Regions from separate parts of the Brachybacterium sp. GCM10030267 genome, predicted to be linked through region 1. Evidence: predicted binding sites of a transcription regulator. Region 1 holds the regulator's gene; the other holds the start of a gene.
What was found. Region 1 encodes HrcA, which represses chaperone genes, less so after heat shock. Its sites were predicted from a motif close to TTNGCACTCGNNNNNNNCGAGTGCNAA; they were not measured.
Positions count from the first base shown of each region.

Region 2: the regulator HrcA is predicted to act here: its motif matches at 1,790-1,816, upstream of groL (chaperonin GroEL).

Region 1 is NZ_JBHTCX010000012.1:420,046-423,426, reverse strand. It holds gene ACFQS2_RS13010 (DUF4870 domain-containing protein) at 1-92, opposite strand, end outside; gene ACFQS2_RS13005 (DUF3097 domain-containing protein) at 221-1,117, opposite strand; gene hrcA (heat-inducible transcriptional repressor HrcA) at 1,307-2,317, shown strand; gene dnaJ (molecular chaperone DnaJ) at 2,438-3,381, shown strand, end outside.
Region 2 is NZ_JBHTCX010000010.1:137,522-140,902, reverse strand. It holds gene ACFQS2_RS08885 (uracil-DNA glycosylase) at 1-501, opposite strand, end outside; gene ACFQS2_RS08880 (DUF3263 domain-containing protein) at 579-908, shown strand; gene ACFQS2_RS08875 (LytR C-terminal domain-containing protein) at 1,005-1,622, shown strand; gene groL (chaperonin GroEL) at 2,005-3,381, shown strand, end outside.

The sequences.
Region 1 (3,381 bases):
GAGCTGCCGTCGGCCGGAGCGGGATCGGAGCCGGGTGCCGGAGTGGCGGGCTCGGTGCCGAACGGATCGTGTGGATGCGGAGTCTGGCTCATGATTCCCTCTTCGAGGACGGGCCGGCCCCTCGGGCCGGCGTCGGGCTGACACGACCAGCCTAACGAGCGCAGTGGCCCAGGTCTCCAGGGCGAACCGCCGGGTCCGGTGGGGGATTTCCCCCGCTGAATCAGCTGGGGTCGACCGTCACGAAGTCGATGAGCTCCTCGATGCGTCCGGACAGAGAGGGCTCGACATCTGCGTACGAGCGCACGGCCGCCAGGATCCGCTGCCAGCCCTGGCCGATGTCTGCCTTGTCCGCGTGGGGCCAGCCGAGCGCGGCGAGCGTGCCGACCTTGATGTCGGTGCCCTTGGGGATGTGGGGCCACGTCGTCAGGCCCACCCGAGCAGGTCGCACCGCCTGCCACACATCGACGTAGGGATGCCCGAGCACGGAGACGTTGCCCCGCGCACCGGGAAGCCTCATCACCTCGGCGGCGATCCGCGATTCCTTGGAGCCGGGCACCAGATGGTCCACGAGGATCCCGAGCCTGCGGCCGGCAGACGGCCCGAAGTCCTGGACCCGCTCGACGAGGTTGTCGGCGCCTTCGAGCTGCTCTACGACGATGCCCTCGATGCGCAGGTCATGGCCCCACACCTTCTGGATCAGCTCGGCGTCGTGGGTGCCCTCGACCCAGATCCGCGACGCGCGCGCGGTGCGGGCCTTCGCCCCCTCGACATAGACCGAGCCGCTCGCGGAGCGCTTGCGCACCGGGGCCTGGCTGCGCGGCGCGGGACGGGTGAGCACGACCGGCTTGCCGTCGATCATGAAGCCGGGGCCCAGCGGGAAGGTGCGGCGCTTGCCGCGGCCGTCCTCCAGCTCGACGATCAGCTCACCGGCGATCTTCTCGACGCGGGTGATGGCCCCGGTGAAGCCCGTCGAGGCCTCCTCGACGACGAGGTCGCGCTGCGCGGCGACCTCACGGGCCACGGGGCGGCGGCGATGATGAGCGGGCGGACCGGAGGAGAGCACGTCGGAGCCGTACCGGTCAGGGAAGCGATCGGATGCTGCAGGCACGCGCGACACCGTACACCGGTGGCGAACACCTCCCTGCGAGCCCCGCCGGGGACGCGTAGGATTGGCACTCGGCAACGGTAGGTGCCAGCCTCGCTCCCGGTGGTCCGTCGGCGTCCAGGAGCCCGTCGGCCCGCGAGCGGCTCGAGCACCGGCCGGAAGCCGACATCGAGATCGAGATCTCCGTACGCAGAGCAGGAGGTGAGGGACACGGACGCCCGGAAGCTGCAGATCCTCGGCGCGATCGTCGAGGACTACGTCTCCACGCGTGAGCCCGTGGGCTCCAAGTCCCTCCTGGAGCGGCACGAGCTCGAGGTCTCCGCCGCCACCGTGCGCAACGACATGTCGGTGCTGGAGGAGGAGGGGCTGATCCATCAGCCCCACACCTCGGCCGGCCGGGTTCCCACGGACAAGGGCTACCGCGCCTTCGTCGACCACGTGGCGACGGTCAAACCGCTCTCGGCCCCCGAGCGCCGGGCCATCCAGACCCTGCTCGAGGACGCCGGTGACGTCGAGGAGCTGCTCGGGCGCACGGTGCGGCTGATGGCTCAGCTCACCCAGCAGGTGGCGATGGTCCAGTACCCGGCGCGCCGCCAGGCCCGGATCCGTCATGTCGAGCTGGTCAAGGTCGCCGAGTCCCTGCTGCTGATCGTGCTGATCACCGAGTCCGGCCGCGTCGATCAGCGCACCGTCCCGGTGCTGGCCGCCCGGCCTGCCGAGTTCTACGTGGATCTGCGCGACCAGCTGAACCGCTACATCGCCGGCCGCGAGGTCACCGACCTCGAGCGGCCCGTGGCAGACCTGCTGGAGGTCACCCCGCACGCGGACAAGGCCTCCGTCGCGGAGGTGACCGAGGCGCTGTCGGCCCTCGCCGCCACCCGCGCCGAGGACCGCATCATGCTCGCCGGGACCGCCAACATCGCCCGCTCCGCCGAGGACTTCGCGCGGGATGTGGAGCCGTTGCTGGACGTGCTCGAGGAGCAGCTGGTGCTGCTGCGGCTGTTCACCGAGATGCACGCCTCGCCGGGGTCCGTCGAGGTGCGCATCGGCTCGGAGCTGGAGGACCAGGTCCTCCAGCAGGCGGCCGTGGTGGGCGCCGGGTACGGTGCCGGCTCGCACCTGGCGATCCTCGGCCCCAGTCGTATGGACTACGTCAGCGGGATCTCCACCGTCCAGGCCATCGCCCGGTACGTCTCCCGGTATCTCGAATGACCCGCGCGTGCGCGCACGCCTCGCACCGCGTTCCCGACCGCAAGCACCCATCGCCCCGCGCCCGCTCGCCGCACGCCGCGGCCCCCGGACGCCCCGACTCCCCGGTAAGGATCCTTCACCGTGAACGATGACTACTACGAGCTCCTCGGCGTCTCCCGCGACGCCTCCACCGAGGAGATCAAGAAGGCGTACCGGAAGCTCGCCCGCACCCTCCACCCGGACGTGAACCCCGATCCCGAGGCCTCCGAGCGGTTCAAGAAGGTCTCCCAGGCCTACGAGACGCTCTCGAACCCCGACAAGCGCCGCCAGTACGACATGGGCGGCGGCCCGGGCATGGGCGGCGGGTTCCCCGGCGGCGGTGGCGCCGGATTCGACTTCAACGACATCTTCGACATGTTCGCCGGCGCCGCCGGCATGCGCGGCCGCGGCCAGGGTCCGGTGCCCCGTCAGCGCCGCGGCGGCGATGTCCTGCGCCGGGTCAAGATCGACCTGCGCGACGTCGTCTTCGGCACCGAGGAGGAGGTCACCTTCCGCACCGCAGTGCGCTGTGAGCGCTGCGACGGCTCCTGCTGCGAGCCCGGCACCAGCCCCACCCGCTGCACCGCCTGCAACGGCAGCGGCCACGTCCAGCGCGTCGCCCAGTCGCTGCTGGGCCAGATGGTGACCATGGCACCGTGCCCGACCTGCGAGGGCCACGGCGACGTCATCGAGTCCCCGTGCACCGCCTGCTCGGGCCACGGACGCACGCCCGCTGAGCGCAGCGTGACCGTGCGCATCCCCTCCGGCGTCGAGAACGGCACCCGCATCCAGCTGCGCGGCGAGGGCGAGACCGGTGAGGCCGGCGGTCCTGCCGGCGACCTGTTCGTCGAGCTCGCGGTCAACGAGCACGAGATGTTCGAGCGCGACGGCGACGATCTCGTGGTGACCATGTCCGTGCCCATGACCTCTGCCGCCCTGGGCGCGACGATCCCGCTGGAGACCTTCGACGGCACCGAGGAGATCGACGTCAAGCCCGGGTCCCAGCCCGGCGAGGAGATCACCCTCAAGGGCCTCGGGGTGACTCC
Region 2 (3,381 bases), on a different contig from region 1:
CCAGAGGATCGCCACCAGCGGACCGCCGCGTGCCACCAGGGCGCGGATCGCGAGCTCGGTGACCTCCTCCCACCCGCGCCGACGGTGGGAGGCGGGGCTGCCGGGTGCCACTGTCAGCACCCGGTTCAGCAGGAGCACCCCCTGGTCCTGCCAGGCGGTCAGGTCCCCGTGCACGGCGCGGGGAATCCCCAGGTCGTCCTCGAGCTCGGCGTAGATGTTGGCGAGCGACCGGGGCAGCGGACGCACATCGCGCTCGACGGCGAAGGACAGGCCGATCGGATGTCCCGGCGTCGGATAGGGATCCTGGCCGACGATCAGCACCCGCACGTCGGCCATCGGGCGGGTGAAGGCGCGCAGCACCCGGTCGCCGGAGGGAAGGTATCCCCGGCCGGCGTCCACCTCGGCGCGCAGGAACTCGCCCAGGGCATGGATCCGGTCCTCCACCGGGGACAGTTCGCGGGCCCAATCGGCACTGATGATCTCGGTGAGCGGCTGCGGCATGTGACCAGTCTTCCATCCTCGCCAGGGGTGCGGCGCGCCGCCGATGACCGGCGCCTCGGGAGCCGTACTGTCGGTCCATGCCTTCCGACCACGACGCCTCTGCGGAGCCCGACGCGGCCCGTCAGGGCTCGCAGGACGCCCCGCCGACCGCCTCCTCGGAGCTGTCGGACCTGGATCAGCGCATCCTCGCCCTGGAATCGCGGACCTTCCGTTACGTCGGCTCCAAGGAGCGCGCGATCCGCGAGGAGATCGGGATCTCCAAGGTCGGCTACTACGTGAGGCTGAACACGCTGCTCGACGAGCCGGCGGCGCTGAGGGCGGCCCCGGCGCTGGTGAACCGGCTGCGCTCGCAGCGCACCTCCGAGCACGGCGCCGCCCCTGCGCGCGGCGCCGATCGCGTGGCCTGAGCGAGGACCGACCCGGGCCGAGGCGGGTCCGTGCCGACCCGACGTGCGGGGCGTGTGCTCCGACAACCTGCCGCCCGGAGCAGGTTTAATGGGGCCGTGGCTGATTCCCAGTATCCCTACCCGCCGGACCGTTTCGACGAGGAGGCGGACAGCGCCTCCTTCCACGGCGCCCACCGCGCCGAGGAGCCGTTCTGGCGCCAGAACCTGCTCTACATCATCATCATCGGCGCTGCCGTGGTGATGCTGGTCGTGCTGCTCTTCCTCATCGGCGGCATGGGCGGCAACGGGGACGAGCGGGCCGAGGACCCCACCACACCCGCCGCGAGCGAGTCCAGCGAGGAGGCCCCCGCCGACGGCGAGGAGGCGACCACCGAGGAGGAGCCGGCCCCGGAGCCGGATCTGTCCACTCCCGTGCTGGTCGTCAATGCCGGCGGCATCAACGGGCTGGCCGGAACCTGGGAGGAGACCCTCGAGGGCGAGGGATGGACGGAAGTCGGCGTCGCCACCGCGGACAACACGCAGGAGGAGCCCGTCGTGTTCTACCGCGACGAGGCCGACGCCGAGAGCGCGCAGGCACTCGCCCAGCAGGTCGGTGCCGGGGAGGCCCGTCAGAGCGATGAGTACGACGCACGCATCACCTTCGTGGCTGTCGACGAACCCGGCGCGGACGCCGAGGGCGAGGACGGCGGCGGCGAGGACGGCGGCGAGGGCTGAATCCCGCAGGCCGAAGGCCTCTCACGCATGCAGGGCGCGCGTCGACCCCCGATCCGGGAGGGCGGCGCGCATTCTGCATCGTCGGGCGAATGGACTCCCCGGAGGTTCCGCTGCCAGAAGAAGCCGCCCAGGGTTAGCACTCTCCGGGTCGGAGTGCTTATGATGATCTGGCACTCGATGATCGAGAGTGACAGCGCCGATCGGCGAGGCCGCCCTCGAGAGTCGTGAGCCTGTCCGGGGAGCAGTCCGCTGCTTCGCCGGCCACCAACATTCCGGCCCCGTGAGGGATCCGGCGCCGTGGGACATGAACACGGCGTGGGGTGCCGTCCGTCGCGGGCACGAGGGTCGGGTGGACACCACACCACACGGGAGAGATTCCACAATGGCCAAGCTCATCTCTTACGACGAGGAGGCCCGGCGCGGCCTCGAGCGGGGTATGAACCAGCTCGCCGACGCCGTCCGAGTCACCCTCGGCCCCAAGGGCCGCAACGTCGTGCTCGAGAAGTCCTGGGGCGCCCCCACCATCACCAACGACGGCGTGTCGATCGCCAAGGAGATCGAACTCGACGATCCCTACGAGAAGATCGGCGCCGAGCTCGTCAAGGAAGTCGCCAAGAAGACCGACGACATCGCCGGTGACGGCACCACCACCGCCACCGTCCTCGCCCAGGCCCTGGTCAAGGAGGGCCTGCGCAACGTCGCCGCCGGCGCCAGCCCGATGGCGCTCAAGCGCGGCATCGAGAAGGCCGTCGCCGCGGTCTCCGAGACCCTCCTGTCCCAGGCCCACGAGGTCGAGACCAAGGAGCAGATCGCCAACACCGCCGCCATCTCGGCGGCCGACCCGGCCATCGGCGAGCTCATCGCCGAAGCCCTCGACAAGGTCGGCAAGGAAGGCGTGATCACGGTCGAGGAGTCCAACACCATGGGCCTCGAGCTGGAGCTCACCGAGGGCATGCGGTTCGACAAGGGCTTCATCTCGCCCTACTTCGTCACCGACTCCGATCGCCAGGAGACGGTCCTGGAGGATCCCTACATCCTGCTGCTCAGCTCGAAGGTCTCCTCGGTCAAGGACCTGCTGCCGCTGCTGGAGAAGGTCATCCAGTCCAACAAGCCGCTGGCGATCATCTCCGAGGATGTCGAGGGCGAGGCCCTCGCGGTGCTCGTGGTCAACAAGCTGCGCGGCTCCTTCAAGTCCGTGGCCGTCAAGGCTCCCGGCTTCGGCGACCGCCGCAAGGCGATGCTCGAGGACATGGCGATCCTCACCGGCGGCACGGTCATCTCCGAGGAGGTCGGCCTCAAGCTGGAGACCGCCGAGCTGGACCTGCTGGGCCAGGCTCGCAAGATCGTCGTGACCAAGGACGAGACCACGATCGTCGAGGGCTCCGGCGACGCCGAGCGCATCGCCGGCCGCGTCTCTCAGATCCGCACCGAGATCGAGAACTCGGATTCGGACTACGACCGCGAGAAGCTCCAGGAGCGCCTGGCGAAGCTGGCCGGCGGCGTGGCCGTCATCCGGGCCGGCGCGGCCACCGAGGTCGAGCTCAAGGAGCGCAAGCACCGCATCGAGGATGCTGTGCGCAACGCGAAGGCCGCTGTCGACGAGGGCATCGTCGCCGGTGGTGGCGTGGCGCTGCTGCAGGCCGGTAAGGACACCTTCGACAAGCTGGAGCTCACCGGCGAGGAGGCGACCGGCGCGAACATCGTCAAGGTCGCCGTCGAGGCCCCGCTCAAGCAGATCGCCGTCAACGGCGGTCTCGAG